Regions from separate parts of the Pseudarthrobacter phenanthrenivorans Sphe3 genome, predicted to be linked through region 1. Evidence: riboswitches for the same ligand, from Rfam matches in the RefSeq annotation. Region 1 holds a riboswitch; each other region holds the start of a gene.
The links. Region 1 has a riboswitch for S-adenosylmethionine ahead of ASPHE3_RS06535 (bifunctional o-acetylhomoserine/o-acetylserine sulfhydrylase). Riboswitches for the same ligand answer to the same signal wherever they lie in the genome.

Region 1 (7,388 bases):
CCCACCGAAAGCCGCACCAGCCCCGGGGTCACGCCGGCCACTTCCTGCTGCTCCGGTGAGAGCTGGCTGTGGGTGGTCGACGCCGGATGGATGACAAGGGAGCGGACGTCGCCGATGTTTGCCACATGGGAGTGCAGCTCCAGGGCGTCCACGAAGCGCTTGCCCGCTTCCGCGCCGCCGGCCAGGTTGAACGAGACGATAGCCCCTGTACCTTTGGGACCGTATTTGCGCCCGCGCTCGAACCATGGGCTGGAGGGCAGACCCGCGTAGGCGACCGATTCGACGTCGTCACGCGCTTCGAGCCACTGCGCCACTTCCAGCGCGGTGGCAACATGCCGTTCCACCCGCAGGCTCAACGTTTCCAGCCCCTGGGCAATCAGGAAGGCGTTGAATGGCGAGACAGCAGAACCCAGGTCACGCAGGAGCTGGACCCGGGCCTTGAGGATATAGGACAGGTTGGCACCCAGGGCACCGTCCGCCCCAAGGTCACGCGCGTAGACAAGGCCGTTGTAAGTGGGGTCCGGAGTGTTGAAGCCGGGGAACTTCCCGGGGTCCTTGCCAAAGTCGAAGTTTCCCGAGTCCACGATGACGCCGGCGATCGCGGACCCATGCCCGCCCAGGTACTTGGTAGCCGAGTGCACCACGACGTCTGCACCCCATTCCAGCGGACGGATGAGGTAGGGCGTGGACAGGGTGTTGTCCACGATCAGGGGGACGCCGGCGCTGTGCGCAACTCCGGACACGCCCTCAATGTCCAGGACGTCCTGCCGCGGGTTGGACACCACCTCAGCGAAGAAGAGCTTGGTGTTGGGCTGGACCGCGTCACGCCACTGCTCGAGGTTGTCAGGATCCGCTACGAACGTGACCGAGATGCCGAACTTCTTCAGGGTGTGGGCGAAGAGGTTGTAGGTCCCCCCGTAGAGGCTGGGACTGGCCACGATGTGGTCCCCCGCCTCGGCAATGTTCAGGACCGCAAAGGTCTCAGCCGCCTGGCCGGAGCTGAGCAGCAGCGCACCCAGGCCGCCTTCGAGGCTGGCAATCCGCTGCTCCACCGCATCCTGGGTGGGGTTGCCGATCCTGGTGTAGATGGGCGCGAGCTCGGCCAGGGCAAACCTGTTCGCAGCGCTCTCGGCGCTGGGGAAAACGAACGACGTCGTCTGGTAGATGGGGAGGGCACGGGCACCTGTGGCGCTGTCCGGCTCCTGCCCTGCATGGATCTGGCGGGTTTCGAAAGACCATCCGTTGGACACTAAGGCTCCTTTGACATGGGCCCGGCAGGCTCGAAGCACCGCGGGCCGCGCTTGCCATCCGGCCGTTGCCGGACAGCCAGGTCCTCACCCGGGGCACCCCACCGCGGATGGAGGGTTGCCGGCCAGCGAGCCGGGGCTTGGCGCTGGCGCTCATGACCTGAGGCCAGTGTAGGAACAGCGCCCGACAGGGATGCGATTATGACGAACATAGACTCGGATCTTTTTGCCCGCGGACGGGCTTCACTGCTCTCCGGCGCGGGAATTCCGAGTAAGGGTTACCTAAGCTGAGAGCCCGATCACAAAGTGCCAAGATGTTGCCATGCGCATGGATCACGTCTCTTACGCCTGTGAACACGATGGCCTGGCTGCCACCACCGAACGTATTTCCTCTGCCCTCGGCGTTGAGGCAGTGAAGGGCGGGGTACACCCCCGGTTCGGAACCCGGAACATGATCATTCCCCTCGCCGGGCATAAGTACCTGGAGGTCGTGGAGGTCCTGGACCACCCCGCCTCAGACAAGGCCCCCTTCGGACAGGCAGTGCGTGCCCGGTCCGCCGCGGGCGGCGGCTGGATGGGCTGGTGCGTCGAAGTGGACGACCTCGCCCCGTTCGAGGAGCGGCTGGGCCGGTCTGCCGTGAACGGAAACCGCAAGTTTCCCGATGGCCGCGAACTCGTGTGGAAGCAGATTGGCATCCTGGGCCTCATTGCGGACCCCCAGGTGCCCTACATGCTCAAGTGGGAAGGCGATCCTTCCCTGCACCCGTCCAACGCCTACGACAGCAACGTCAAAATGAGCTGCTTGACCATTGCGGGCTCGGCGGCACGCGTGACCGAATGGCTTGGAGAGCCCGTGGAGAAGCCGCTGGAAGACGTGGCTGTGGAGTGGGTGGCCCCGCACGGGACCCCCGGGATCCTTTCCGTCACGTTTGAAACCGCCAACGGGGCAGTCACAATCTGACCCTCCTCCTATGCCTTGGGGTTTCACCTCAGGTACCGCCTTGGGCAGGAGCTACAGCCTGCCCGGATGAGCTTCGGCCGCCATCAGCTTGTGACAACGGGGTCACCTGCCGATGGCGGCCGAATCCATTTCCTGTCCTAACCCGACGGGTTGGGTCCACAGCGCGGTTGATTCTCCAGGTCCAACAGGTGAGCAAAGCAAGAACGCCCCGCCAGCTTTTCCAGGTCTCCCGGGAAAATGTCAGACCCTCCTGCGAGACTTTGGGTATGGAAATCAACCCGGCGGTGGTGCAGGCTGAGGCGGCGGTTGACGCTTCGGTGGCTGCTTTTGCGGCGGTGCTCGCTGGCGGCGGTACTGCTGGTTCCTGTACTGCCGGCGCGGGCTTTGATGATGCGTTGCAGCGGGTTGCTGATGGGGCTTTGGAGGTTTTAACCGGGGTAGCCCGGTCGGAGGCGAAGCTGGCGGCGTTGAAGGCGCAGGCGGTGGAGGTGTTTGCCGCGGCCACGCAGGCCCTGAACGGTCCGGCACGTTCACCCCAGGAGGCAACGGCGCAGGACCGGAGCCTGGTGGCCGAGGTCGGGTGTGCGCTGGTCATCGGCGACCGCGCCGCCGGTGCGCTGCTGGCCGACGCCCACGCCCTGACCACGTCCCGGCCCCGGACCCTCGCCGCTTTGCAGGCCGGGACCATTTCCTGGGCGCATGCCCGGACCATGGTGGACCAGACCCTCGGCCTTGACCCGGCCGCGGCGGCGGCCCTGGAGGACTATTTCCTGGACCCCGACGCCGCACACCGGACCACGGGTGCCACCATCGGGGAAATGCCGGCGTACCGGTTCAAGGCCAAGGCCAGGACCTGGCGGGAACGCCACCACCCCGAATCGATTGAGAAGCGTCACGCCAAGGGTGCAGCGGACCGGCGGGTCGAGTACTGGAAGGACACTGACGGGATGGCCTGGATCGCCGCGTGCCTGCCCGCGGACAAAGCATCGGCCATCTGGAACCGGCTCACCGCCCTCGCCCGGGGAATGCAAGGGCCCGGGGAAGACCGCACCCTCACCCAGCGCCGGGCAGACACCTATTGCGCCGCCCTCCTGACCAGCGGCACCAACGGCGGTTCCACAGGCTCCGGCCATGGCCCCGGCTACGGCTCTGGAGCCGGGGCCCGGGGAACAGGTGCTGAAGCCCATCCCGGGCAGGGCGATTCGATCCGTGCGCAGGTCCTGGTCACCGTGCCGGTGTTTTCCCTGATGGGACTGACCGACGAGCCGGCCATGCTGGACGGGTACGGCCCGATCCCGCCGTCCACGGCAAGGGATCTGGTCGCGAATGGTGCCGGTTCCTTCCACCGGGTGCTCATTGATCCTCGTGACGGGGCGCCGCTGGAGATCGGCCGGACCAGCTACCGGGTGACCAAGGCGATGCGGAACTGGCTGCGGCTGCGGGACGGCAAATGCCCCTTCCCCGGCTGCAGCAACCACTCCCTGGACAACGAAGCAGACCATATTCTCGCCTGGCATAAAGGCGGTGCCACCGGGATCTCCAACCTGGGACAACCCTGCCCGAAACACCACAAACTCAGGCACACCAGCGGCTGGAAACCAACACCAGCCACCAAAAACGAACCACCCGGCTGGACCTCACCGACCGGGCACCACTACAAAAGCGAACACCAGGACTGGGAACCACCCCACTGGCCAGACCTGCTGGTAGGACTGAAACCGGACGAGCGCCACAACGGGCAAGTGCATGGCGCACCGCCCCACCCGGCGATGCCCGCTGCTCATGCCTGCCCTCCCGGAGGCCTCCCCTATCTGGAGCCTCCACTTGAGGAACCTATGAGCGACAACCTGGTAGACCCGAACGACCTGCCTGCGGATGACCCCTTATGGGAGGACTTCTACGCGGTGCCGACCGGCCTGGCCGGGGACCCGCTCGTCCCGGGTCAGGAGCCATTAGGGGACCTGGAACCGGCCATTACCTAGCCGCCACCTGCTGGTCGCCATCGTCTAGGTGTGCCTGGGGCCGTCCGGACGCCTTTGGCCCAGTCCCTTATTCAGTCGCACAGCTTCACCCCAGTCCCACGGCCTTGCCGAACAGGCTGAAGCCCACGAACGCCACGATATCCAGCAGTGCGTGGGCTATCACCAGCGGCATCACCCGCCGCGTCCGCGTATACAACCAGGCAAAGACCACGCCCATCAATACGTTGCCGATAAACGGCCCGAATCCCTGGTACAGGTGGTACGTGCCGCGCAACAGCGAGCTCGCCATGATGGACAACGGAACGCTCCAACCGAATTTTCCGAAGCGGTCCAGCAGGTAGCCCACAACGATGACTTCCTCCACTATCCCGTGGCGGACCGCGGACAGGATCAGCACGGGCACTGTCCACCAGTAGGCGTCGAGTGCGCTGGGAATGATGGCGGTGGTAACCCCAAGAGCCCTTCCCGCCGCGTACAGACCGAGGGACGGGACGCCGATCAGCGCCGCCAGGCCAAGCCCCTGCAGCAGATCCCGGCCGGGCCGCTCAAAATTGAACCCCAGCCTCGTGAAGGCCGAACCGGCTTTGCTTCCGTCGCCGGATGCGGCCTGCCGCTGGTCACTGAGGAAGTAGAACACGAGCAGCACGGGCACCAGCGCGAAGACAATGTCCAGCAGCTGGTAGGTCAGATCGAAATACTCACGGGTGCTTTGCGAGCGGTTCAGTGTTGAGGTGCCCTCCGCAAGGGGCGCACGCGTCATCTTGTCCAGCAGTTGCACCACGGAGTACACGGCGGACTGGCCCAGCGAGAGGCCCAAGACGATCCAGACTTCGATCCGCAGACGACGGCGGGAGGGAACCAGCATGTTCCCATCTTGCCTGCAGTTTCTGGATCCGGCCTGATTGCCCTGCCGGTGTCCGACTCCCCGCCAGGGCTACCCCGGCCGCCGCCGCAGGTCAGGGTGGCGGCACGTCAACTGCCGGCGACTATGACTTCCGTGCCGTTCGACTCGAAGGCAGCCTTGTCGCGTGCCGAAATCCCGGAGTCGGTGATGAGCCGGGTGAAGTTGTAACCGTCCATGGTGGCGAAGGCACGCACCCCCACCTTTGAGGAGTCTGCCAGCACGTAGGAAACCCGGGCCCGGCTGGCGAGCAGGGCGTTGACCGAGGCTTCCCCCTCCCCCGTGTTGGTGGGCCCCACTTCCGGGTCGATGCCGTTGACGCCGATAAAAGCGATATCCAGCACCACTTTCTGCATGATGATGTCCGTATAGGGGCCCACCAGTTCGTAGGAGCGCGGATTGAGGATCCCGCCGGTGACCATGACCTTGATGTTGGGCCGGACTGCCAGCTGCGACGCGATGTTGATGGCGTTGGTCACCACCGTGAGGGTGGGCTGGTTGGAGGGCGCGTTGAGGTCTTCACGGGTAGCCAGGATCTGGGCCAGCACGGTGCTGGTGGTACCGCCGCACAGGCCGATCACGGCACCCGGGGCAATGAGGCCTGAGGCCGCCTGCGCGATTTGCTGCTTCGCTTCGGCGTGATCGTCCCGGTTGTATCTGCCAGGCAGGTCGTAGGCCAATGCCCCTGTGGTGGCTCCGCCCCGGGTCCTGGTCAGCAGCCGTCGCTTGGCCAGGCTGTCCAGGTCCCGCCGGGCAGTGGCCGGAGAGACGTGCAGGGTGCTCACAATTTCTTCGACCTCCACCTGGCCGGTTTTGGCGAGCAGGTCAAGGATTGCCGTCAAGCGGTCGGTGCGGGTCATGCAAAGCCTCCAGATACTCCCGCCACCAGCCTCGATGACGCTTTCTGATCATAACAGACTACTTATGATCACCTAACGTCATATCGAGGGTGGGAATCCTAGCGCTCCCGCTTCCCGGCCCGCCATACAGCGTACGTCAGGGGCATGCCGGGGCGGTACGCAAGGTGCGTAGCCGACGGCGCATTCAAGACATGGAAATCCGCACGATGTCCGACCGCGATGGAACCCACCGCCCGTTCGCCGTCGACGTCGATTCCCTTGTCCTTGTGCAGGGCAAGGGCCCCGCCGTAGGTAGCCGCGCGGACAGCTTCGTGGACGCTCAGTCCCATCTGCAGCACAGCCGTAGTGACGCAGAATGCCATGGAACTCGTGTAGGACGTGCCCGGATTGCAGTTGGATGCCAACGCCACCTGCACCCCGGCATCAAGGAGCTTCCGGGCGGGGGCCAGCGGCTGCCGGGTGGAGAGGTCGCAGGCAGGCAGGCATGTGGCCACGGTTCCGCGGCGCCCGCTTCCGGTTCCGGCGTCCCAGCCGGCCCAAGTCCCAGCGAGCGCCTCCACATCCCGGTCCGCGAGGTAGTTCACGTGGTCTACACTCGCAGCCTCCAGCTCCACCGCCAGTTGCACGCCGGGCCCTTCCCCGAGCTGGTTTCCGTGAACGCGCAGGCCCAGTCCGGCGTCCCTGCAGGCGAGCAGCACCTTGCGGGACTGCTCCACGGTGAATGCTCCCTCCTCGCAGAAGACGTCCGCCCACCGCACGAACGGCAGGACCGCCGCCAGCATTGGCCCGCACACCAGCTCGGTGTAGGCGTCGGGATCCTCCCCTGCGGGAACCAGGTGGGCACCGAGGTAGGTCACCTGGTCCGCCACTGTGGAGGCAATGCGGGCACTGCGGGCTTCGTGTTCAACGTCCAGGCCGTAGCCGGTCTTGGTCTCAAGGTAGGTGGTGCCCTGCGAAACGGCTTCGGCAACCCGGCCCAGGGCAAGCCGTGTCAGGTCGAAATCCGAGGTGGCACGCGTCGCGTTCATGGTCACCGCAATGCCGCCGGCCGAATAGGACTCCCCCGCCATCCTCGCCTCGAACTCGGCCGTCCGGTCACCGGCGAAGAGCAGGTGCGTGTGCGAATCCACCCAGCCGGGGAGCATGGCCCGCCCGCCGGCGTCGACGGCGTCATCCGCAGCGGGAGCGTCGGCCGCAGCACCGATCCATGAAATCCGATCACCTTCGATCACCACCGCAGCATCCTTCAGGACCCGGCGCTTCAGGTCCTGCGTCATCAGCTCGGCGATGTTGGTGATCAGGGTGCTCATAGAGCCATTCTTCAGCGCCGGACAGACCAGCGCGTGGCCGCCAGAGCCTGAGCTGTCCGGGATTCCGGACCGTCGCCCAATCTCCCGGCCGCTTCCGTGCCCGATTGGTGCGCCAGGATCTGGCCTG
Region 2 (7,388 bases), 1.3 Mb from region 1:
GGTAGCGAAGCAGGTCGGGGTTGTCGTCACTGATCCGGGTGATCCGGCCTGTGTGGCCTTCATCGAGTTCACCCATGAGGTGGGCGCGGGGCATGAGCACCTGGCCGTCCGCCGTGGGGATGGGATCCCCGTGCGGATCGCGCTGCGGGTTCCCGAGCTTGGCTGCCACCCGTTCAACGAACGTGTCCGAGACGGCGTGCTCCAGCAGTTCGGCCTCATCATGCACCTCGTCCCAGCTGTATCCCAGCTGCTGGACGAGGTACGTTTCGATCAGGCGGTGGCGCCGCACCATGGAAAGCGCCAGCCGCAGGCCCGTGTCCGTCAGCCTGATGGCACTGTACGGCTTGTGGTCAACCAGGCCCTGGTCCTTCAGCTTGCGGACCATCTCCGAGACAGATGAATTGGCCACTCCCAGCCGCTGCGCCAGTTGCGAGGACGTGATGGGCTTGTCCTGCCATTCGGTGAATGAGTAGATGACCTTGACGTAGTCCTCAATGGAGGAGGAGGGCGCACTGGTCTTCACGGATTCAAGCCTACCGGCTCGCCCGACGCCGGGCGGCTGCCGCTCATGCCCTTACCGCCCGCCACGCCAAAGCGAGGTAAGGCAGTTCCAGTTCTTCGTCCGGACCATGCCCCAGATGCTCGTGGAGGTACCAGTCGAGGTTCGCCAGCACCTTGGCCCGGGTGGCCTCGCCCGCACGCAGGTAGTAGCTCCGCGACTTCGTCAGCTCCATCAGGCCATGGGTGGTAACGGCGTCCTGCCAGTGGGTCAGATGGCTTTCCAGCCGCTCAAACTCCGGCCCCACCAGCGGCCGGAAACCAGGCTTGTAGACGTCCCCGGCATGCATGATCCGGGAGAGCCGGTGCACCCAGGGGACGGAAGTGTCCAGCTGGTTCCAGACAAGCCCCAGGGTTCCGCCCGGGCGCAGTACCCGCGCCAGTTCCGTACTTGCCCGCAGCGCATCGCACCAGTGCCATGCCTGCGCAACGGTGACGACGTCGAACGCCGCCTCGGGCAGGCCGGTAGCCTCAGCGGTGCCCAGCGCAGCCGTGGCGCCCGGGCAGTGCTGCACCAGTTGTGCGAGCATGTCCGCCGAAGGATCCACGGCTGTGACGGAGAGTCCCAGGTCGAGCAACAGTTCCGTGAACTTGCCGGTCCCCGCGCCCACATCGAGGGCGTCACGGGCGCCCGGAGGTACTACCCAGCGGGCAGTTTCCGCAGGGTAGCCGGGCCGCACCTGCTGGTAGTGTTCGCCACCGTCCTGGAAGCTTTGGCCGAGCTCCCGGCGGCGGCCGTGATCCAGCCTGGGGCCACCCCGTGCCACGAGCGGCCTCCTTCATCCGGGTACTTTGGTGTCTTCCGAATTTACCGCATCTGGTGCCCGGCCAAGGTCCCAGGGGGGACCAAGCGGGATCAGTCGTCGATGCAGGGCGCCGCGCCGGCGGTGCCGGGGGTGTTAGGTGCCCAGTGCGGGTACGTACGGTTGTCGTTGGCGGGAACCCAGCGGCCGGCGTCAACCACATAGTCCCAGCCAAGGCCCTTGCTGCGCAGGTCCCGGATGCCGGCCAGGAGCCGCTCGGCGTCCTCCAGCCTGGAGCCGACACCGAAGCTGGCCCGCAGGGAACCGGACGGAAGCCCCAGCCGCTTCAGGAGCGGGTGTGCGCAGAAGCGGCCGTCGCGCAGCCCCACGCCATGTTCCGCTGACAGGTAGGCGGCCACCAGGCCGGCGTCGTAGCCCTCCACGGAGAAGTTGACCACGCCGATGGTGTCCGTGTCCGGGTCGGTGTCCTTGAAAATCTGGTGGACCGTAACGCCGTCGATCTCCTGCAGGCCCTCCACGAGGAACGACCGGATGGCGGATTCGTGGGCGTGCCACCGGTCCTGGTCAAGTTCGGCGATGACCTGGGTGGCGCGGGCCAGCGTGGCGGCGCCAAGGACGTTCGGTGATCCGCCCTCATGGCGGGCTGGGCCGGTTGCCCAGCTGACGCCGTCGAGCCTTGCTTCCTTCACGGCCCCACCGCCGGCAAGGTGGGGGGTGCCGGCGTCGAGCCAGTCCGCCCTGCCAACCAGCACGCCCGCGCCGAAGGGCGCGTACAGCTTGTGCCCGGAGAAAGCGATGTAGTCCACGTCGTCGGGGGTGATGTCCACGCGCCGGTGGGGGGCCAGCTGGGCTGCGTCCACCACGATCCGTGCGCCGTGCCCGTGGGCCAGGGCGGCGAGGGCACGGATGGGAAGGATCTCACCGGTGACGTTCGAGGCGCCGGTGATGGCGAGCAGGCTCACTCCGCCCTGTTCCAGTTCGGCCCTGACCGCGTCGATGGTGCCTGCGATCGTGTCTTCCGCGACGATGCTGCGGTGCGGCACGCCCTGCCATGGCAGGAGGTTGGCGTGGTGCTCGATGTCCAGGTAAAGCACGTCGCCGTCCGGTACCCCGCCGGTTGCGGGCAGGCAGCCTGCCAGCAGGTTGAGCGAGTCAGTGGTGTTGCGCGTGAAGATGACGGAGTCATCCGGGCGGCCGCCCACGAATCCGCGGACAATGGCGCGGGCGTTCTCGTACACGGAGGTGCTGATCTGGGACGCGTAGCCTGCGCCGCGGTGGACGCTGGCGTAGTAGGGCAGGATCTCGTTGAGGTACGCGGACACCACAGTCAGAGCCGGGGCGGACGCACCATAGTCGAGGTTCGCGTAGCGGACGTGCCCGCCATGGATCAGCGGGGCCTGGATTTCAGCGCCGGTGACTGCTGCAAGCGGGCGGCCGGCGGCGGCCTGCCACTGGTCAAAGAGGGCAGTGGTTGCAGGCTGGATGGCAGCGCTGGGGGAGACGGTGGCAGTTGTCACAAAGACCTCACTTCACAACAGGACTCCGTGACGGAATCCGCGCTTGCCGCATCCGTTCCGGACCGGCCTGGTCGTCACCCGGGGCACCCCACCGCGAATGGAGGGTTGCCGGCCAGCAAACCGGGGTTTTGCGCTGGCACTCGTGACCTGGTTAAGAGCGTAGGACATGGGCAGGGAAGGTTAAAAGCCGGCGGAAATGTTAAGGGCTTTGTTACGTCCGCTTGGAAAAGGGCCCCTTCACCGAACATTACGACGGCGGCCGCCTCTGTGGGGAGTCAGCCGCCGTCGGAAATTCGATGGATCAGAGGAGGTCGTCGAGGTCCGGGTTCAGCCTGCGCAGCACCTCGGAGTGCAGGATGGAGTTGGTGGCCAAGGCATTCCCGCCGAACGGTCCGTCTTCGCCCTCCAGCGACGTGAAGCGGCCGCCCGCCTCCACCACAATGGGGACCAGGGCAGCCATGTCGTAAAGGTTCAGTTCAGGCTCGCAGGCAATGTCCACCGAGCCTTCCGCAACCATGCAGTAGGACCAGAAGTCGCCGAAGGCCCGGGTCCGCCACACATCCTCGGTGAGGCCCAGGAACTCGTTGAGGTTGCCGCGTTCCTTCCAGCCGCCCAGGCTCGAATAGGACAGCGAGGCATCGGACAGGCTGGAGACGTTGGAGACCCTGAGGCGGGTGGCCGCGGCCAGGGAACGCCCCATGTAGGCGCCCATGCCTTTCGCCGCCCACCAGCGCTTGCCCAGCGCGGGAGCGCTCACCACGCCCACCACCGGTTCGCCCTCATCCACCAGTGCGATCAGGGTGGCCCAGACCGGAACGCCCCGGACGAAGTTCTTGGTCCCGTCAATGGGATCAATGATCCACCGCCGTGATCCGTGCCCGGTGCTGCCGAACTCCTCGCCGAGGACGGCATCGCGCGGACGGGAACGGGAGAGCTGGCCGCGGATGGCTTCTTCGGCCGCCTTGTCCGCGTCGGTGACGGGCGTCAGGTCCGGCTTGGTCTCAACGTGGAGGTCCAGGGCCTTGAAGCGGCTCATGGTCTGGTCATCCACGGAATCAGCCAGGACATGGGCCAGGCGCAGGTCATCGTTATAGCTCGAAGCGGGTTGGATCATGGTTCCAAACTACCGTCTGCGCGCGCTTCTGCCGGGAACCGGCGCCCGTCAGTTGACGCTGCCCAGCTCCTTGGCCTCCTGGGCTTCCATCCTCGGGTCGGTGCCGAGGAGCCGCCGGAGGGAGGCCAGCCGGGCGGCGCCGGTGGGCCCGGCATGGCCTTCCGCCACCCACGCGTCCAGCCCGCAGTCCACGGCAGCCGCGGTGTGCTTGCAGCCCCGCTCGCAGTCATCGGTGCCGGGGGAGAGGTCCGGGAAGGACCTCAGGATCCTGTCCGGATCCACGTGTGCCAGGCCGAAGGAGCGGATGCCCGGGGTATCGATGATCCAGCTGCCGGGGGGTGCGTCCGCGAGGCGGAGGGCAAGGGCCGACGACGACGTGTGCCGGCCGCGGCCCGTCACCGCGTTCACGCCGCCGGTTGCCCGCTCCGCGCCCGTCAAAGCGTTCACCATGGTTGACTTGCCCACGCCCGAGTGCCCCAGCATGACGGTGACCTTCCCGTCGAGGTGGGCGCGGAGTTCCGATACCGCCGCGCTGTCCAGCCGGGCGGACAGGCCGTCGTCGGACCGGGCGTCCACGCCTGACGCCTGTGCATCAGCCGTCCGGCTGATGATCACCGGAAAGTCCAGGTGGGTGTAATTGGAGAGCAGTTCCGCGGGGTCCTTGACGTCCGCTTTGGTGACCAGCAGGATCGGCTCGATGCCGGCGTCGTACGCTGCCACCAGGGCCCGGTCGATGAAGCCCGTGCGCGGCTCCGGGTTGGCGGCCGCCACCACGATCACCAGCTGGTCGGCATTGGCCACCACGGCCCGCTCCACCGGATCGGTGTCGTCCGCGCTGCGCCGCAGGAGCGTCTTGCGGTCCTGGATCTTCACCAGGCGGGCCAAGGTGTCGGGTTCGCCCGAGACGTCGCCCACGAGTGAGACAAAGTCTCCGGCCACCACGGGGTTCCGGCGCAGTTCCCTTGCCCTGGCGGCAATAACCAGGCGTTCGTTGTCCGAGTCCTCGCCCACCACAGCGGTGTACCTGCCACGGTCAACGGTGATGATGCGCCCGGTCACGGCGTCGTCATGGCTGGGGCGGTCCTTGGTCCGGGGCCTCGAGCCCTTCTTGCTCGGCCTGATCCGGACGTCCGATTCATCCCAGGAGTCAGTGCTCCGCGCCACCGCTGGAACCTTCCGCCCCCGTACCGGCCGGACCGTCCTGGGCCAGCATGTCCGCCCAGAGCCGCGGGAAGTCCGGCATGGTCTTGGCGGTGGTGGCAATGTCCTCCACCTGGACCCCCTCCACAGCCAGGCCAAGGATGGCGCCGGCCGTAGCCATGCGGTGGTCCGCATAGCTGTGCACGACGCCGGCGTGCAGCTTGGCGGGGCGGATCACCAGGCCGTCGCTGGTTTCCTCCGCGTCACCGCCGAGGCGGTTGATTTCGGCCACGAGCGCAGCAAGCCGGTCCGTCTCGTGGCCCCGCAGATGGGCGATCCCGCTCAACCGCGAGGGCGCGTCGGCCAGCGCGCACAAGGCTGCCACCGTGGGGGCGAGCTCGCTGGTGTCGGCGAAGTCCGCGCCCTTGATGGTGGGGCCGCCCGTAACAGTCAGGACGCCGTCGCGCAGGGAAACGTCCGCGCCCATCCGGGTGAGGATGCTGCGCCACAGGTCGCCCACCTGCTGCGTCTCTTCGGGCCAGCCCGGGATGCGGACCGTGCCGTGGGACGCCAGCGCTGCCGCGAGGAAAGGCCCGGCGTTGGAGAGGTCCTGCTCGATCCGCTGGTCAAATGCACGGATGGGTCCGGGGCTGACAACCCAGTGGTTGGGGACGGAATCATCGACAGCCACCCCGGCACCCCGGAGGACGGAGACTGTCATGTTGATGTGGTCAAGGCTCGGCACCGGCTTGCCCACATGCTCCAGGTGCAGGCCTTCCGTGAACCGTGCCCCCACCAGGAGCAGGGCGGAGACGAACTGGGAGGACGCGCTGGCGTCCACCACCAGGTGGCCGCCGCGGACTTCCCCGGTGCCCTCCACAAGGAACGGCAGTGACGACGGCGTCCCGCCCTCCTCGCTGGTGACAGCCACTCCCAGCGCCTTGAGCGCCTCAATGATGGTTCCCATGGGCCGCTTGCGGGCGTGGGGGTCGCCGTCGAACACGCTGGCGCCGTTGCGGAGCGCCGCGAGCGGCGGTACGAAGCGCATGACTGTGCCGGCGAGCCCGCAATCGATCCTGGTCACGGACGAGGCCGCCCCGGGGTCCAGCGGAACAACCTCCAGGTCGGGCCCGAAGGCACCGTCCCCGGGTACCTCCGTGATGGTGGCGCCGAGCTGGCGCAGGGCCTGGACCATGAGCGCTGAGTCCCTGGAGTGCAGGGGCGCGCGGAGGCGGGACGGTCCGTCCGCCAGGGCAGCCAGGACCAGGTATCTGTTGGTCAGCGACTTGGAGCCCGGAACTGTAACGGTGGCGTTGACGGGCCGGGACGCGAAGGGCGCGGGCCAGTGGGGGACAGGCGTTCCGGACTCATCCCGGACGGCGGGTGCTGCGGTCATTCGCTGTTATGCCCCCGTGGCCTGTTCCACGGCGCGTCGCACTGCCTTGTCCGCTTTGTGCAGCTTCTTGTTGGTGGTCTTCCGGGCATCGGCAGCGAGGTGGGAGGCACCTTTGCGCGCATCGGCAGCGAGGTGCTCGGCCCGCCAGGCGAGGCCCGGCTTGCCGGCAGTGTCCACGGATGCCAGCAGGGCGCCGCCGCTGAGGGACAGGTTCTTCAGCAGCTGGTTCCGGCGGGTCTCGCGCCCCTCCTTGCTGCTGATGTCCGCACTGCGCCATTCCACAAAGGTGTTCAGCAGTGAAATCACGGTGAGCACAGTGGCGGAAAGCCTGGAGAACTTGCCCAGTCCGAAGAGCACCCCGGCGCCCACCTGGGTTCCGCCAATAACGCGTGCCAAGGTCTTTTCATCCGACTTGAACGGCAGGGAAGCAGCGGCCTTGCGCAGCAGCGGCGAGAGCTGCTGTGCGGTGTCATCTGCGTTCTTGAGCTTATCCATTCCGGCGAGGACAAAGCTGGAGGCCAGCATGGGGCGGGCGAGCGTGCGGATAAAGGACATGGATTTCCTCCTGGATGGACGAACCGCGTCGAAGCGGCGGAGTCCGTTCTAGTCTTGCACTTTTGGGGAATATTTGCCGAAGCCACGGGGTTATGGAAGTCGTATCCGGAGATCTCCGGATTGGACAAGACAGGTACGGAGTTGGGCCCTTGGCGCGCGTATTGGACGGAATTGAAGTTACAGGCCCGGTGGCACTGGACTCGATCGAGGCCGGGCCGCCACGGTACGACACGCCGCCTGCCGGCCGCCTGACAGTAGACTTGAAGGCAATGAGCACCCTGGATCCGGCCGTCTCGGCCATGTATGAGGCTTCCCGTAACGAGCCAACGAGCAGTACTGCCGCC
Region 3 (7,388 bases), 1.7 Mb from region 1:
CCGGATAGCCGGGGATCAGGTCCACGGTGTTTCCGTCCACCATGGGCACCGATCCCAGCCGCCGGTTCAATTCCGCCGCGGACTTCACCCATTCGGGTCCCGGGTAGTCGCTTTCTACCTCGGCCAGCGAGGAGATCCCCGCGCGCACCCGTTCGTTGACCTGCTGCTGCTGTTCCCGGCGCCGGCTGGAGAGCCTGAAGTTGCCGAACAGCAGGAACAGGATGATCCCCACGAACGGGACGAAGAAGATGCCCAGCAGCCATGCCATTGCCGTGGTGGGGCGCCTGTTTCCCGGAATGATCCCCAGCGCCAGGACGCGGATAACCAGGTCGGCGATGCCCAGCACTACCACCACCCACATTGGCGCGGTGCCGGCAAGCGAAAATGGCCACAACAATGAAATAAACCCCCGGAGGATGGGCTCCCGGCGGACCGTTTCCAGCCAGGCACTCCGCCCAGCTTATCCGTGCGGTGCGGCACTAAGCTGGAGCCATGACTTCTCCGGCTTCCGTGGTTCTCGTTTTCCTCGATCCTGATTTCCCGGACGGCAGGCTGGCCGACGCTTCCAAGCCCCAGCTCCTGGTCACCGACCAGGGCGCCACCCGCGGGGACGGCATCTTCGAGACCATGCTGGCGGTGGGCGGCACGGTCCGGAAGCTCCAGGCGCACCTGGACCGCCTGGCCGGCTCCGCAGCCGCGCTCGACCTGGTGATCCCAAGTGAGCAGGAGTGGCGGCGCGCCATCACCCATGCTGTCGCCCAGCACCGTTCGCAGCACCCGCCCGCCTCGGCCGCGGCGGACGAACTGGTGGTCAAGCTGGTGGTGACCCGCGGTGTCGAGGGTGCGTCCGCACCCACCGCCTGGGTCCAAGCATCACCGGTCGGGGCCGGCGCCCGGCGCCAGCGTGAGGCCGGCATCGACGTCATCCTCCTGGACCGCGGCTATGACAGCGGCGCAGCCGAGCGCGCCCCCTGGCTGCTGCTGGGCGCCAAGACGCTGTCCTACGCCGTGAACATGGCGGCGTTGCGCCACGCCCAGAAACAGGGCGCTGACGACGTCATTTTCATCTCAACCGACGGCCGCGTCCTGGAAGGGCCCACTTCCACTGTCCTGATGGCCCACGCAGGGACGTCCGACGACGGCACTTCCGTTAAGCGCCTCATCACACCGCAACTGGACAGCGGCATCCTGCCCGGAACCTCCCAGGGCGCGCTGTTCGCTGCTGCCAAGGCGGCGGGTTGGGAACTTGGCTACGGCCCGCTGGAGCCGCAGGACCTGCTGGATGCCGACGCCGTATGGCTGATTTCCAGTGTCCGCCTGCTGGCGCCGGTGAACCGGATCGACGGCAAGGAAGTGGGTACCGCGTCCGTCCAGAAAGAGCTCACCGCGGAACTGAACGAGCTGTTGGCGGGCATACAGTAAGGACGCACCCGGATCCAGGTCCTTTGCACCCTAGGCTCCTGCGGGACAGTGCCCGTAAGGTGTGGTTCATGGACTCGCAGACGCAGCCGAAAGACCACCTGACCTTTGACGAATGCTGGGAACTCCTGGAAAACGACGCGGTGGGGCGCCTCGCCCTGGTGGTTGATGGCCATCCTGAAATCTTCCCCGTCAATTACGTGGTGCACCGCCGCAGCATCGCCTTCCGCACCGCCGGCGTCACCAAGCTCTGGAGTGCGCTCTCGGAGCGGCCGGCGGCGATGGAGATCGATGGGTACGATCCCCATACCGAAGAGGCCTGGAGCGTAGTGGTGCGCGGAAACACAGAGGTGATGGAAGACCAGGAGGACAAGGACGCGGTGGACAGCCTGGGGCTGGAGCCGTGGCAGCCGGGGGAAAAGGCGAACTACATCAGGCTCTCAGCCCAGGTTCTCACGGGCCGCCGCTTCAAGGTGAACCGGCCCGATATCTGGAGCACCCGGGCGCAGGATAAGCGCCGGGCATCCTTCGAGTAGCAGCGGCTGCGGCCTCTACTAACGCCCTGAGACTGCCACCTCGCGTGAAAGCTGCGCCTCCAGGCCGGACAGCAGGATGGCAAGCCCCTGGTCGAGTTCGGCGGAACCGTCGTACTCGGCCAAGGCCGGGGCCAGGGCACGGAGCCTGGGAAACTCCTTGGCCGGAAGACGGTGCAGCCCAAGCCGCAGCAGTACTTCGTTTTCCTCCGGGTCCACCACGAATTCCTGCAGTTCGTTGAGGATGTGCCCGTAGAGGAATCCGTAGTAGGCGCGGTAGACGTGGAGGGCGCCCGCGGGGCTGAACCCTGCCCCCACCAGCAGGGACAGGATCTGCTCCAAGGGGCGCAGCGTTCCGAGCGGGCGCAGGCCCAGCGGCGTGGACAGTGGCCTGGTCACCAGCAGTGGTACGACGTTGGGATGCTCCAGCGCCAGCGTTCGCAGACTGTGCGCTATGTGGCGCAATTGGGCCTTCCAGTCCGGGTCCTCGGGCTGGATGGAGAGTTTGTTGAGCACCAGTTCCGTGACTCCGTCGAGCAGCGCCGCCCGATTCTCCGCGTACCGGTAAAGGCTCATCGGATCGCGGTCCAACTCCTGGCCTAGACGGCGCATGGTCAGTGCATCCAGCCCCTCATTGTCAAGCACCTCAAGCGCCTTTGCGAGCACGAGGTCCCTGGTCAGCGGGGCTTTTCGCCTGTAACCGGCCTTGGTCGGTTTGGGGGAGGCCATGGTTTCCATCCTGGCTAGCAGCAAGTCCGCAGGGGTTAATCCAAACGCTTGCCTGATGTGTAGTCTACGGGTAAAGTCTACAGTGTAGATGCGGCATTGACACGTCCCATAGTCCGTGGTCATAGCGGGCTTCATCCACAACCCCCATTGCCCTGTGCACGGCATTGAGGTTGGCTGCTGTAGCCGAACGGCGGCACCACCGCACTTAGCGAAGGGAAGCCGTCATGGCACATTCGCAGTTTGATCTTTTCCTCAAAGAAGCCACCTACGTCGACCAGGCCTCGGAATCCACGCTCGACAGCGACCGGCTGTACGGCCTGTACACGAGCTGGTGTTTCATCAACCAGCAAAAGCCGCGCCCTGAGTCAACTTTCTGGTCAGCAATGAACCACCGGGTTGCCCCCGGCCACAATGGGCTCCGCATGAAAGGCCCGGCCGCTGCCGATTACATCATGGCCAGCTACCCCGGGCTCGTCTAGGAGCCCTTCCCGCAAGGAATTCCGGCGCGGACCGCAGCCTCACGACAGGCGGTCCGCGCCTTTTCTGTTTGCGGGCTGGCCGTCCTTCTTGCCGGCGGATCCGCCGTCGTACCTTCACGGGAGGTGCTGAGCCTACCCGCGGCGCCTTGCACGGTTCAGTTACGCAACATGACGACGGCGGCGGTGCGGCTCACGGCGGCAAGTGTTACGTTTTTGCGGAGTAATGAGTACCGGCGCCAAGCCCTGACTGGCCGGTCGGCAACCCTCCTTCCGCGGCGGGGTGCCTCAGGTGAATACTCGGCATATCGACCGATTCGAGTTGCAAGCGTGAGAGAAGGAGATCCGTCGTGTCTGACGCACCTGCCCCTGAAGAGAAACTGTCCTACCGCTTGATCAGCGGACCGGACAACCGTGAATTCTGCGAACGGATCTCCAACGCCCTGACGGAAGGCTATGTGCTCCACGGCAGCCCGGCGGCAACCTTCAACGGCACCAGCGTCATCGTCGCCCAGGCCGTGGTCCTGCCCGCAGCCATCGCTTCCGCCGACGCCGCAGTGGCCGACGCCGTGGATGACCTTGAAGCTGCAGGCGACGACCTCGAGTTCGACGGCGAGGGCCACGCATGAGCTACGCCGGAGACCTGACCCCGCAGGAGGCCTGGGAGAAGCTCCAGCAGGGTGCTGTGCTGGTGGACGTTCGCACCGAAGGCGAATGGGCGCACATCGGCATCCCCGATACCAAAGCCACGGACAACGATCCCCTCTTCATCCAGTGGTCCTTCCCGGGCGGCATCCAGAACCCGGACTTCATCAACGACCTCACGCAGCAGGCGCCGGAGGACCGGTCAACCGAGCTGGTGTTCCTGTGCCGTTCCGGCCAGCGTTCCATTGCCGCGGCAATTGCCGCCACCCAGGCGGGATTCACCTCCTACAACGTCCTGGAGGGCTTCGAAGGCGAGCCGGACCGCTACGGCGAACGTACCGTCAACGGCTGGAAGAACCGCGGCCTGCCCACCAACCTGGGAAAGAACTAAGTGACCTTCAACGAAGACGCCGCCGGCTGGAGCCCCGACACCCAGGCCGTCCGCGGCGGATTGGACCGCACCAACTTCCAGGAGACCAGCGAGGCTGTCTTCCTGAACTCCGGGTTCGTGTACGAATCCGCTGCAGCCGCCGAACGAGCCTTTACTGGCGAGGACGAGCGCTTTGTCTACTCCCGCTACGGCAACCCTTCCGTAGCCACATTCCAGGAGCGGCTCCGGCTTTTGGAAGGCACGGAGGCGTGCTTTGCGACGGCGTCCGGCATGTCCGCCGTTTTCACCGCCTTGGGTGCCTTGCTGGCGGCCGGTGACCGCGTTGTGGCTGCCCGCTCGTTGTTCGGTTCCTGCTTCGTGATCCTGAACGAGATCCTGCCGCGCTGGGGCGTGGAGACCGTATTTGTGGACGGACCGGACCTGGAGCAGTGGCGCGCAGCGCTCTCCCAGCCCACCACTGCCGTCTTCTTCGAGTCGCCGTCCAACCCCATGCAGGAGATCGTGGACATCGCCGCCGTCAGTGAACTGGCCCATGCGGCGGGGGCGACAGTCGTCGTCGACAACGTCTTTGCCACTCCCCTGCTGCAGCGCTGCGGCCAGTTCGGCGCGGACGTGATTGTGTACTCCGGAACCAAGCACATTGACGGCCAGGGCCGGGTGCTCGGCGGCGCCATCCTGGGCACCAAGGAGTTCATCGACGGCCCCGTGAAGCAGCTCATGCGCCATACCGGGCCCGCCCTGTCCGCCTTCAACGCCTGGGTGCTCACCAAGGGCCTGGAAACGATGGCCCTGCGCGTCAACCACTCTTCCGCCACAGCCCTTCGTCTCGCCGAGTGGCTGGAGCAGCAGCCTGCCGTGAGCTGGGTGAAGTACCCGCTCCTGAAGTCACATCCGCAGTATGAGCTCGCCGCCAAACAGATGAGCGCCGGCGGGACCGTCCTCACCCTCGAGCTGGCGCCTTCCGGCGGGCGTTCCGGCAAGGAAGCCGCCTTTGCGCTGCTGGACGCCCTGAAGATCATCGACATCTCCAATAACCTCGGCGACGCGAAGTCCCTCATCACCCACCCGGCCACCACCACGCACAGGGCGATGGGTCCGGAGGGGAGGGCTGCGATCGGGTTGAGCGACGGCGTGGTGCGCCTGTCCGTGGGGCTGGAGGACGTGGACGACCTGATCGGAGACCTGGAGCAGGCGCTCAAGCAGATCTAGCTGGTCATGCTTCCGTGCGGAGCGCCACCCCTACCACGTCACCTGCATCGATCCCGGCTTTGTTCCTGACGGACTTCTTGACGGGCAGGAGATACGAGCCTTTCTGGCTGTCCGGAAATAATGAGGTCTGCCAGGAATGGCCTGCGATCTCCGCAGTAACCCTTACTGACCCAAAAGCCTTGCTGGCACCGGCAGTTTGAGCACGGATATCGTCAGCGATATCCGCAGGCAGGGTCACGAAATGCCAACCGGCTTCCCCTGGATAGAGCCACAGCTCCGCTTTAAAGGAATACGACGCCGTCACGCGCTGAGTATGGCACGATCGCGACCTTCGAATAAAGCTGCCAAAGAAGTCTTGGAGGTTCCCCAGGAGGCAGGCCAGCCGCCCTCAAAATGTCAGACCCCCGGTAGAGGATGTTTCCATGGGAAACGGCACGGGGACTGCAAGAGCAATGGAGGGCATTCAGGCCTCCACTGCCCGCCTGGATGCCCTGTTTCTCGAAGATGCCGCCCTGGAAACCGGCTCTGGTCCGGGCGCCGGGATTAATGTGCTTGAGCGCCGGTATGAGCTCCGCCTGGAGCGCATGGCGGTGGCAAAGGAACTCGAAGCGCAAATCGCCGCGGTCAAAGCCCGGGACGCCGCCGAAGCCGTCGGCATCCAGCACGCCATGATCCCGCCCGAGGCGCCCGTGCACGAACGGACCTACGCCGAGATGTCCGCGGTTGAGGAAATCGCCGGCGTCCTCACCATAAGCTCCAGCGCGGCCGGGGCACTCGTCACCCAGTCCCGTCAGCTTTGCGCCGTCCCCCTGGCACTGGACGCCCTGTCCGCGGGGATCATCTCCTGGCAGCATGCCAAAATCATCGTCGACGAAACCGACGGCCTGGGCCCCGCCGGCGCCGCCGCCCTGGTGGCGCACTTCTTCGACCCCCAGGCACCCAACCCCGCCCGCGGCGCCGCACCGGGTAAACTCGTCCCCTCCCGCTTCCGAAGCAAGGTCCGGGCCTGGCGCGAACGCCACCATCCCGAATCCCTCGAACAACGCCATGCCAAATGCGCCGCAGACCGGCGCTTGGAATACACCAGGGACCGCGACGGCATGGCCTGGCTCTCGCTCTACCTCCCCGGCGACACCGCCAACGCCATCTGGAACCGCACCACCGCCCTGGCCCGCGGCCTCCAAGGCCCCCACGAACCACGAACCCTCGCCCAACGCAGGTCCGACGTCGCCGCCAGCCTCCTGCTCGCCGCCCCCGCGGGCTACACCCGGAACGCGGACACCGCCGAAGGGAACGCCGAAGGGAACACCGTGAAGGCGGCCATCGGCACGGTCCCGACACCCAAGGCAGACGTACTCGTCACCGTCCCGGTCTTCGCCCTGCTCGGAGCCACCGACGAACCCGCCCTGCTGGACGGCCATGGCCCGATCCCGGCGTCCATGGCACGCAAACTCGTCGCCAGCGGGGCAACCTCGTTCTACCGCGTCCTCGTGGACCCCCGGAACGGCGCACCCCTGGAAATCGGACGCACCAGCTACCGCCTCACCACAGCCATGAAAAAGGCCCTCCACCTCCGGGACGGAAAATGCACCTTCCCCGGCTGCCAAAACACCTCCCTGGACAACGAGGACGACCACCTCACCGCTTGGCACCACGGCGGAAGCACCGGAATCAGCAACCTCGCCCAACTCTGTCCCAAACACCACCACCTCAAGCACAACAGCGCTTGGAAACCCACCCCCGCCACCAAAACCGAACCACCCGGCTGGACCTCCCCCCACCGGACGGCACTACAAAGCCGAACACCACGACTGGGAACCACCCCAATGGCCCAAGGAAATCTGTCGTGGGCGGGGGTGTTGCGAAATCTCTCGTGGCTCAGGGAACTGCCTGGATGATGCGGATGCCTTTCCGCCTGACGACCCCGTATGGGACGACTTCTATGCCGTTGCCCCGGTTCTGCCCCCGGACCCGTTCCCTGAGTGG

Region 2: linked by a shared signal. The riboswitch ahead of ASPHE3_RS12440 (aminotransferase class V-fold PLP-dependent enzyme) and the one ahead of ASPHE3_RS06535 (bifunctional o-acetylhomoserine/o-acetylserine sulfhydrylase) in region 1 are both predicted to bind S-adenosylmethionine.
Region 3: linked by a shared signal. The riboswitch ahead of ASPHE3_RS18285 (DUF1737 domain-containing protein) and the one ahead of ASPHE3_RS06535 (bifunctional o-acetylhomoserine/o-acetylserine sulfhydrylase) in region 1 are both predicted to bind S-adenosylmethionine.

What each region holds. Positions count from the first base shown of each region.
Region 1 is NC_015145.1:1,414,553-1,421,940, reverse strand. Features, by position in the region: gene ASPHE3_RS06535 (bifunctional o-acetylhomoserine/o-acetylserine sulfhydrylase) at 1-1,250, opposite strand, end outside; SAM riboswitch class IV at 1,293-1,408, opposite strand; gene ASPHE3_RS06530 (VOC family protein) at 1,570-2,208, shown strand; gene ASPHE3_RS06525 (HNH endonuclease signature motif containing protein) at 2,475-4,190, shown strand; gene ASPHE3_RS06520 (CPBP family intramembrane glutamic endopeptidase) at 4,276-5,055, opposite strand; gene ASPHE3_RS06515 (DeoR/GlpR family DNA-binding transcription regulator) at 5,163-5,951, opposite strand; gene hutI (imidazolonepropionase) at 6,050-7,261, opposite strand; gene ASPHE3_RS06505 (NAD(P)/FAD-dependent oxidoreductase) at 7,273-7,388, opposite strand, start outside.
Region 2 is NC_015145.1:2,671,574-2,678,961, reverse strand. Features, by position in the region: gene ASPHE3_RS12450 (metal-dependent transcriptional regulator) at 1-523, opposite strand, end outside; gene ASPHE3_RS12445 (class I SAM-dependent methyltransferase) at 567-1,325, opposite strand; gene ASPHE3_RS12440 (aminotransferase class V-fold PLP-dependent enzyme) at 1,415-2,839, opposite strand; SAM riboswitch class IV at 2,874-2,987, opposite strand; gene hisN (histidinol-phosphatase) at 3,141-3,953, opposite strand; gene rsgA (ribosome small subunit-dependent GTPase A) at 4,002-5,117, opposite strand; gene aroA (3-phosphoshikimate 1-carboxyvinyltransferase) at 5,101-6,489, opposite strand; gene ASPHE3_RS12420 (DoxX family protein) at 6,496-7,044, opposite strand; gene ASPHE3_RS12415 (sigma-70 family RNA polymerase sigma factor) at 7,314-7,388, shown strand, end outside.
Region 3 is NC_015145.1:3,934,060-3,941,447, forward strand. Features, by position in the region: gene cls (cardiolipin synthase) at 1-361, opposite strand, end outside; gene ASPHE3_RS18265 (aminodeoxychorismate lyase) at 493-1,422, shown strand; gene ASPHE3_RS18270 (pyridoxamine 5'-phosphate oxidase family protein) at 1,491-1,955, shown strand; gene ASPHE3_RS18275 (TetR/AcrR family transcriptional regulator C-terminal domain-containing protein) at 1,974-2,681, opposite strand; gene ASPHE3_RS18280 (hypothetical protein) at 2,906-3,160, shown strand; SAM riboswitch class IV at 3,380-3,494, shown strand; gene ASPHE3_RS18285 (DUF1737 domain-containing protein) at 3,508-3,786, shown strand; gene ASPHE3_RS18290 (rhodanese-like domain-containing protein) at 3,783-4,193, shown strand; gene ASPHE3_RS18295 (O-succinylhomoserine sulfhydrylase) at 4,194-5,402, shown strand; gene ASPHE3_RS21620 (DUF1905 domain-containing protein) at 5,407-5,706, opposite strand; partial or broken gene ASPHE3_RS18300 (DUF222 domain-containing protein) at 5,825-7,388, shown strand, end outside.